2 regions of the Arthrobacter sp. NicSoilB8 genome follow, and region 1 is predicted to be linked to the other one. Evidence: riboswitches for the same ligand, from Rfam matches in the RefSeq annotation. Region 1 holds a riboswitch; the other holds the start of a gene.
The links. Region 1 has a riboswitch for S-adenosylmethionine ahead of LDO15_RS20775 (DUF1737 domain-containing protein). Riboswitches for the same ligand answer to the same signal wherever they lie in the genome.
Positions count from the first base shown of each region.

Region 1 (4,597 bases):
GAGGCAGCAGTTCGCGGCAATGTCATGCGGGCAAACTGCCGCGAACTGCGATCTCGCGGCGGGGATCGGCCCTAGACCTGCTTGAGCGCCTGGCCGAGGTCGCGGATTAGGTCCTCGACGTCCTCCAGGCCCACCGAAAGCCGCACCACGCCGTCGCTGAGCCCGATCGCCGCACGGCCTTCCGGGCCCATGGCGCGGTGCGTCGTGGTGGCAGGGTGCGTGATGAGGGACTTCGAATCGCCAAGGTTGTTGGAGATGTCGATGATGCGCAGCGCGTCCAGGAGCGCGAAGGCGGCCTCCTTGGCGGTGCGCCCGGGGGAGGGCGACAGCTCCAGCGTCAGCACGGTTCCGCCGGCCTTCATCTGCTTCACCGCGAGTTCGTGCTGCGGGTGGGAGGGCAGCAGCGGGTACTTTACCCAGCTGACCGCTGGCTGTCCCTCGAGCCATTCGGCCAGCCGCAGGGCGGAGGCGGAGGAATGGTTGACGCGCAGGGCCATGGTCTCCAGGCCCTTGGTCAGGACCCAGGCGTTGAAGGCGGAGAGCGAAGGCCCGGTGTGCCGCATGAGCTGCTTGACGGGCCCGTCGATGAATTCCTTGGTGCCCAGAATCGCGCCGCCGAGCACGCGTCCCTGGCCGTCGATGTGCTTGGTGCCGGAGTAGACGATCACGTCCGCGCCGAGGTCGCCGCAGCGCTGCAGGAGCGGGGTGGCGAAGACGTTGTCGACCACCACTGTGGCGCCTGCCGCATGCGCCAGTTCGCTGACGGCGGCGATGTCCACGATTTCCTGCATCGGGTTCGACGGCGACTCGAAGAAGACCGCCGTCGTCGGCTCCGAGAGCGCGGACCGCCACTGATCCAGGTCCGGGCCGTCGACGAAGACGGTCTCGACGCCCCAGCGCGGCAGGATCTCGTTGAGGATCACGAAGCACGAGCCGAAGAGCGAGCGGGCGGCGACGACCCGGTCGCCGGCCGCCAGCAGCGCGCCCAGGGCGGTGAAGACGGCGGACATGCCCGACGCGGTCGCAAAACACGCCTCGGTGCCCTCGAGCAGCCGGAGCCGCTCCTGGAAGGTCGCGACCGACGGGTTGCCGTAGCGGGAGTAGACGAAGCGCTCGTCCTCCCCGGTGAAGGCGCGCTCGGCGGCGGCAGCGGACTCGTAGACGAAGCCCGAGTTGAGGAAGATCGGCTCGGTGGTTTCTTGGAAGCCGGTGCGGTCAAGGCCGCCACGGACGGCCTGGGTGTCGGCGGACCAGCCGGCGGCGTCGGGATTGAAAGTCACTTAAATCTTTCCGAGGTTGGTGGGCAGGCCGCGGTTCTTCCAGCCGTTGACGGTACGTTCGCCAAGCCGGTCAGTCTCGCCTTCGAAGCCCTCAAGGACGTTGTAGGAGGTGTAGCCGGCGGCCGTCGCGGCCGTCGCTGCGGCGATCGACCGGGCGCCGGAGCGGCACAGGAACACAAGTTCGACGGCGGCGGTCTCCGGTGCCTGCTGTTGTAGCTGTTCCACGAAGTGCGGGTTCGGCACGCCGCCGGCGAGGGTCCACTGGATGAAGAGCGGATCGTTTCGGCTGCCGCCTGCCGGCGCAGTGTCCGGGACGCCGATGTGGGCCCATTCGCCCTCGGTCCGGACGTCCACCAGGATGGCTCCGGCTTCGAGCTTGTCCCACGCTTCCTGCGGGCTGAGGTCTCCGGCGTAGCTCATGCGTGGCCCTCGAATGCCTGGTCGGCGCCGAACTCGTCGGTGTCGAGCTCGTCAACGGCGTTGGCCACGGCGGCGTCCGCGCTCGCAATCGCGGCCGGCAGGACCAGTGCCTGCGCCACGATCACCGTGCTGCCGTTGAACGTGGCGGCGGGGCTTCCGTGCAGGACATAGCCCTCGGCCAGGGCGGTCGACACACGCTCGCAGAAGGCGCGGTCATCGGCGCCGGTGAACAGGCGGTAGGCCAGCTTCTCCTCGCCGGCGGATGCCGTACCGGGGGCTGTGCCGGGGGCGGCTGCTGTGTCGGGTATAGCGGGGGTGGACGGGTCGGGCACGACGGATCTCCTCTTTCACGCTTGCAGCTCGAATGGTCGATATGCCGAGTATTCACCTGAGGCACCCCGCCGCGAAAGGGAGGGTTGCCGACCGGCCAGTCAGGGCTTGGCACCGGTTCTCATTACTCCCCAAAAACGTAACACCTACGACGCCGGCCCGCACCGCCGCCGTCGTCATGTTCCGTAACCGGACCCCCACGGCCGGGGTCAGAGGGAGCGCGGTGCAGGCGACGGAGAGGCGAGTAGTGCCGGGTTCCAGTTTCGGGTACTGCCCACTCGTGCGCGCCGGGACATTGCGCCGTGTACTGGGGAGACCGGACCGATGCGTCGGCCGGTGTCGCATAGTTCATGCATCACGTTGTCTGCGCATCACGATGTCTGTGAACGAAAGTGACGGCGATCAAGCTTTTCATCTGTCAAATTGTCTGTGAATCGGCGGCCGGGAAACGGCCGGAGCCGCAACCGCGGCCCGGCAGGTGACGGCGGAATGGAGCAATGATGGGCCCGCGTGTACTGGTTACCGGGATCGCAAGCGCCGCCGGCCGCGCCGTCGCGGCCCAGCTCGCCGCCCGCGGCATCCCCTGTCTCGGCTCCGACGCCCGCGCCGACACCCGTCAGGCCGACGACGGCCCCGCTGCGGCGGCGGTCAGGCTCCTGCCGGCGACGGACCCGGACATGGTCCTGGACCTTCGCCGGCTGGTGGACGGGGAAGCCATCAACGTCATCATTCCGACCCTCACCGCGGAACTTCCGGTCCTGGCCGCGGCCCGCGCCGGATTCGCCCAGGACGTGCGGATCATCGTTGGCGACCCCGCCGCGGTGGCCCTCGCCAACGACCGCCTGTTCACGGCCTGGGCGTTGCAGGCAGCGGGCATTCCGGTGCCCCGCTTCGCGGTACCGGGCGACCTCGCCGCCGCGCCGGCATCCCTCGCCGCCCTCAACGGCCCCGTCGTGGTCAAACAGCGGGTCTTCAAAGGCTCCCGTGCTGTCCACCTGCTGGCCGGGACCGCGTCCGTATGCTGGCAGAACATGGCGGCCGGTCAGCTGGTCCAGGAGTTCATCCCGGGCGCCGATTACGTGGCCCTGGTGTTCGGCACCCCGGCCCGCAACGCGATGGCGCCCGTGGCCGTGGTCCTGGAGAAGACGAAGACCCCGTACGGACGTGCCGGCAGCGACGAAGTCAGCCGCAGGGTTCCGGCGGCCGAGGCCAGGGATGTGCGCAAGCTCGGCCTGGCCGCCGTCCGCACGCTGGGGCTGACCGGGCCGGTCCAGGTCCAGATCCGCCGCCGCGCCGACGGAACCCCCGTGGTGCTGGGCGTCTGCGCGACTCTGGGCGAGAACAGCACCTGGGCACCGGAACTGCTCGATGCCGTGCTGGCAACCTTCATGCTCCCGGCGTTCAACCCGGCATCCTTCCGGCGGTGCCCTGCAGTTCCCGCGGATGCCCTGGGCTGAGCAAACGCCAACGCGGGGTCACTTACGGCCCGTGTCGGGCGGCGGGACGGGCCGTAAGTGACCCCGCGTTGCTATTCGATGGTGGCGAAGAGGGCGTTGAGTTCGGCCGTGAGCTGCCGGCGCAGTTCCGGGGTGCCGATTTCCTGGCCGTCGATGTGGTTCACGGGCGCCAGGAGCCGGATGCTGGAGATCAGCCAGACGGCGTCGGCATCCAGCAGGTCTTTCGGCTCCAGCGGCCCATAGCCCAGCTCCCAGCCGGCCGCCTTGGCGGCGGTGAACAGGGCGCCCTGCGAGGTGCCCGGCAGGATGCCGCTGTCCAGCTGCGGCGTGATGAGCCGCCGGATCGTGCGGACGCCGCCGGCACCGTCGTCCACGGTTTCCAGGTGCGCCAGCAGAACGGTCGACGTCGGCCCCTCCAGAACCCGGCCGTCCGCGGACGTGAAGATGACGTCGTCGGCGCCATGCTGGTGCGCGTAGCGCAGCGCGGCCATGTTCACGGCGTAGGAGAGGGTCTTGGCGCCGAGCAGCAGCCAGGGGGCGCGCTCGCCGACTTCGCTGTCGTAACCGCGGTCCAGCAGGATGACGTCGATTCCGGTCTCGCGCTGGCGGCGGCCCGCGGCCGCGGGGGCGGAGGCCTGGACCCAGCAGGTGGGGGCGGCGGCGCCCTCCGGCCCGCGGGTGACGAGCAGCTTCACCACGACCTCGTCCCGGGCCGTGCCGCCGGCCGCGGCCACGGCAGGATCCTGGCGCCGGTACTCGCTGATGGCGGTATCCACGGCCCGGCGCCAGACGTCCTCGGCGGGAATGTCCAGCTCCAGCAGGCGGGCGGAGCCGGCCAGCCGGGTCAGGTGCGCCTGGATCTTGCGCGGCCGGCCGCCCACAGCCAGCAGTGATTCAAAAACGCCGTCGCCGCGGGTGGCGCCCAGGTCCGTGGCCATCAGCTGCGGCTTCGACGCGTCCGCAACGCGGCCGCCGTCGAACGCCGGGTCCAGGAAGACCAGAACGGTCGCGGGCGCAGGAACAGGGGCAGGAGTGGTCATGGCTACAGCTTAGTCTCGGAGGTCCCGGGATAGGATTTGCACGTTGCCCGTTCCGGAACTGTTCCGCGGG
Region 1 covers NZ_AP024655.1:4,589,214-4,593,810, reverse strand. The annotation lists gene LDO15_RS20785 (O-succinylhomoserine sulfhydrylase) at 72-1,280, opposite strand; gene LDO15_RS20780 (rhodanese-like domain-containing protein) at 1,281-1,700, opposite strand; gene LDO15_RS20775 (DUF1737 domain-containing protein) at 1,697-2,008, opposite strand; SAM riboswitch class IV at 2,045-2,159, opposite strand; gene LDO15_RS20770 (hypothetical protein) at 2,528-3,487, shown strand; gene LDO15_RS20765 (aminodeoxychorismate lyase) at 3,559-4,527, opposite strand.

Region 2 (4,597 bases), 1.2 Mb from region 1:
CGCTGTCCGCAGGCGCCAAATAGTCCACAGCCCTAGTCCGCAGTCCTAGTCCACTGTGCAGGGCGCGGCGCCGGCAGTGCCGGGGGTGTTCGGTGCCCAGTGCGGGTAGATCCGGGTGTCGTTGGCCGGAACCCAGCGTCCGGCGTCCACGACGTAGTCCCAGCCGAGCCCCGTTTGCCGCAGCTGACGCAGCCCGGCCAGGAGCCGCTCGGCATCCTCCAGACGGGAGCCGAGACCGAAGCTGGCCCGCAGGGAGCCGGCGGGCAGGCCGAGCCGCTTGAGCAGCGGATGGGCGCAGAAGCGGCCGTCGCGCAGGCCGATGCCGTGCTCGGCCGACAGGTAGGCGGCCACCAGCCCGGCGTCGTAGCCTTCCACGGAAAAGTTCACGACTCCGATGGTGCCGGTGCCCGGCTGATCGTCTCCGGGGGCACCTCCGGGGGAAGAAGCGGGAGCGGAATCGGCAAAGATCTGGTGTACGGTCACGCCCTCGATGCCTTGGAGACCCTCGACCAGGAAGGACCGGATGGCGTCCTCGTGGGCGTACCACTGTTCCGTGTCCAGGGCCGCGATCACCTGGGTGGCACGGGCCAGGGCGGCCGCACCCAGCACGTTCGGCGAGCCGCCCTCGTGCCGGGCCGGTCCGGTGGTCCAGCTGACGGAGTCGAGCCGGGCATCCTTGACGGCCCCGCCGCCCGCGAGGTGCGGGGTGCCGGCGTCGAGCCAGTCCGTCCGCCCCACCAGCACGCCGGCGCCGAAGGGGGCGTACAGCTTGTGCCCCGAGAACGCGAGGTAGTCGACGTCGTCCGCGGCAATGTTGATCCGCCGGTGCGGGGCCAGCTGCGCGGCGTCGACGACGATCCTGGCGCCGTACTCGTGCGCCAGTGCGGCGAGGGCGGCGATGGGCAGGATTTCCCCGGTGACGTTGGAGGCGCCGGTGACGGCCAGGAGGCTTACGCCGCCGCGGGCGAGCTCGTCCCGGAGGCGGTCCACGGTGGCCGCGAGGGTGGCGGCGGCCACGACGCTGCGGTGCGGGACATTCTGCCAGGGCAGGAGGTTGGCGTGGTGTTCGATGTCGAGGTAGAGGACCTCTCCGGCGGGCCGGCCGTCGAGGAACGGCAGGCAGCCGGCCAGCAGGTTCAAGGAATCGGTGGTGTTGCGGGTAAAGATCACCGCATCGTCCGGTCGGCCGCCCACGAAGTCCCGGACGATGTCGCGGGAGTTCTCGTAGACCGAGGTGCTGATCTGCGACGCGTAGCCGGCGCCGCGGTGGACGCTCGCGTAGTACGGCAGGATTTCGTTCAGGTAGGCCGAGACGACTGACAGGGCCGGGGCCGAGGCGCCGTAGTCGAGGTTGGCGTAGCGGGCGTGGCCGCCGTGGATCAGCGGGGCCTGGATTTCGGCCCCGGTGACGGCGGCCAACGGACGGGCCGCGGCGGCAAACCGCGTGTGGAATTCGGGGGCAGTGGGAAAAACGGCAGTAGTCATGGGACCTCACTCGACCAGGACCCCACATCGTGGGAGTCCGCGCTTGCCGGGTCCGTTCCGGACCGGCCAGGTCGTCACCCGGGGCACCCCACCGCGACTGGAGGGTTGCCGGCCAGCAAACCGGGGTTTAGCGCTGGCACTCGTGACCTGCATCGAGCGTAGGACATCGGCGCCGCCGGGGAAAAGGCGGCCGCCGAATGTGAAGGGAATTGTTACGCGCGCAAAACCCGCACTGGCCGAACAAAGAACGGCGGCGGCCCCGGGATGGGGGCCGCCGCCGCAGTTTGTTCGGCCGGCGCCGGATTTCGGTTGAAGCCTAAGCCGGGTTGTGCCTACAGGAGGTCGTCGAGTCCGGGGTTGAGCCGCTTGAGGACTTCCGAGTGGAGGATCGAGTTGGTGGCGAGGGCGTTGCCGCCGAAGGGCCCGTCCTCGCCCTCGAGCGAGGTGAAGCGGCCGCCGGCCTCGGTCACGATCGGCACGAGGGCGGCCATGTCGTAGAGGTTCAGCTCGGGCTCGCAGGCGATGTCCACCGCCCCCTCGGCCACGAGACAGTACGACCAGAAGTCGCCATAGGCACGGGTGCGCCACACCTCTTCGGTGAGGCCCAGGAACTCGTCCAGGTTCCCGCGTTCCTTCCAGCCGCCGAGGCTGGAATAGGACAGCGACGCGTCCTCGAGCCTGGACACGTTGGACACCTTCAGCCGCGTGGCGGCCGCCAGCGAACGGCCCGTGTAGGCACCTGCCCCTTTGGCCGCCCACCAGCGCTTGCCCAGTGCCGGCGCGCTGACGACGCCGACCACCGGCTCGCCCTCATCGACGAGGGCGATCAGGGTGGCCCAGACCGGGACGCCGCGGACAAAGTTCTTGGTGCCGTCGATCGGGTCGATGATCCAGCGGCGGGAGCCGTGGCCCGAGCTGCCGAATTCCTCGCCCAGGACGGCGTCGCGGGGACGGGACCGGGAGAGCTGGCCGCGGATGGCCTCTTCGGCGGACTTGTCGGCATCGGTGACCGGGGTGAGGTCGGGCTTCGTTTCAATCCGAAGGTCCAGCGCCTTGAAGCGGCTCATGGTCTGGGAATCGACGGAATCTGCCAGTACATGGGCAAGGCGCAGGTCATCGTTGTAGCTCGAAGCGGTTTGGCTCATGGTTCCAAACTACCGGCAAAGCGGGCCGCCTGCCGGGAGGCCGCGGCGCTGCGCCGCGGGCCGGGGGAGCGGCACCGCCTAGGACACGGTACCCAGTTCTTTCGTTTCCTGTGCTTCCTGCCGCGGGTCGGTGCCCAGGAGCCGGCGCAGGGACGCAAGGCGGGCGGGTCCGGAGGCTCCCGCGTGCCCGGCCGCGACCCAGGCGTCCACGCCGCAGTTGACGGCGGTGGCGTCGTGTTTGCAGCCGCGTTCGCAATCGTCGGTGCCCGGTTCCAGATCGGGGAACGAACGGAGGATCCGGTCCGGATCCACGTGGGCCAGGCCAAAGGAGCGAATGCCGGGGGTGTCGATGATCCAGCTTCCGGCCGGGGAGTCGTTGACCTTGAGCGCCAGCGCGGAGGAGGAGGTGTGGCGGCCGCGGCCGGTCACGGCATTGACGCCGCCCGTGGCACGCTCGGCCCCGGTCAGGGCGTTGACCATGGTGGACTTGCCGACGCCGGAGTGGCCCAGCATGACCGTGACCTTCCCGTCGAGGTAGCCGCGCAGCTGGGACACGGCGTCCTTGTCCAGCCGGGCCGAGAGCCCGTCGTCGGAGCGGGCGTCGATGCCGGACGCGGCAGAGTCTGCCGTCTTGGAGATGATGACCGGGAAGTCGAGGTGCGTGTAATTGGACAGCAGTTCGGCGGGATCCTTGACGTCGGCCTTGGTGACCAGCAGCAGCGGCTCAATGCCGGCGTCGTAGGCCGCCACCAGGGCTCGGTCGATGAAACCGGTCCGGGGCTCCGGATTGGCCGCGGCGACCACGACCACGAGCTGGTCTGCGTTGGCCACCACGGCGCGTTCGATCGGGTCCGTGTCGTCGGCGCTGCGGCGCAGCAGCGTCTTGCGGTCCTGGATCTTGACCAGCCGCGCGAGGGTGTCCGGCTCGCCGCTGACATCACCGACGAGGGAGACGAAGTCACCGGCCACCACGGGATTGCGGCGCAGTTCCCGGGCCCGCGCCGCGATGATCTTGCGTTCCTCGTCAGTTCCTTCCCCGACGACGGCGGTGTAGCGTCCGCGGTCAACGGTGATGATGCGCCCGGTGACGGCGTCGTCGTGGCTGGGCCGGTCCTTGGTGCGGGGCCGGGTGCCCTTCTTGTTGGGGCGGATCCGGACGTCGGACTCGTCCCAGGAGTCAGTGCTGCGTGCCACCGGCGGTGTCCTCGTCTGCGGCGGTTCCCTGGGCCAGCATGGCGTCCCAGAGCTGCGGGAAATCGGGCATGGTCTTGGCGGTGGTCCCGATATCCTCGACTTCCACGCCGGGCACGGCAAGGCCGAGGATGGCGCCGGCGGTGGCCATGCGGTGGTCGGCGTAGCTGTGCACGACGCCGCCGTGCAGCCGGGCCGGGCGGATGATGAGTCCGTCGGCCGTCTCTTCGGCGTCGCCGCCGAGGCGGGTGATTTCCGCGACGAGGGCGGCGAGCCGGTCCGTTTCGTGGCCCCGGAGGTGCGCGATGCCGCTCAGTCGCGAGGGGCCGGCGGCCAGGGCGCAGAGCGCCGCCACGGTGGGGGCGAGCTCGCTGGTCTCGTCGAAGTCGCCGCCCTTGATCTCCGGTCCGCCGCTCACGGTCAAGGTGCCGCCGTTGAGCGTCACAGTTGCGCCCATGGCAGTCAGGATGCCGCGCCAGAGATCGCCGACCTGGGTGGTCCCGGCGGGCCAGTTCGGGATCCGCACGGTGCCGCGGGTGGCGAGGGCCGCCGCGAGGAACGGTCCGGCGTTGGAGAGGTCCTGTTCGATCCGCTGGTCGAAGGCGCGGATGGGGCCCGGGGAGACAACCCAGTGGTTCGGCACCGAGTCATCGACCGCCACACCGACGCCGCGCAGCACGGCCACTGTCATGTTGATGTGGTCCAGGCTCGGCACGGGCTTGCCGGGGTGTTCGGTGCTGCGGTGCTCGAGGTGGAGTCCCTCGGTGAAGCGGGCG
Region 2 covers NZ_AP024655.1:3,357,577-3,362,173, reverse strand. The annotation lists gene LDO15_RS15155 (aminotransferase class V-fold PLP-dependent enzyme) at 46-1,485, opposite strand; SAM riboswitch class IV at 1,520-1,633, opposite strand; gene hisN (histidinol-phosphatase) at 1,818-2,630, opposite strand; gene LDO15_RS15145 (ribosome small subunit-dependent GTPase A) at 2,709-3,824, opposite strand; gene aroA (3-phosphoshikimate 1-carboxyvinyltransferase) at 3,808-4,597, opposite strand, start outside.
Region 2: linked by a shared signal. The riboswitch ahead of LDO15_RS15155 (aminotransferase class V-fold PLP-dependent enzyme) and the one ahead of LDO15_RS20775 (DUF1737 domain-containing protein) in region 1 are both predicted to bind S-adenosylmethionine.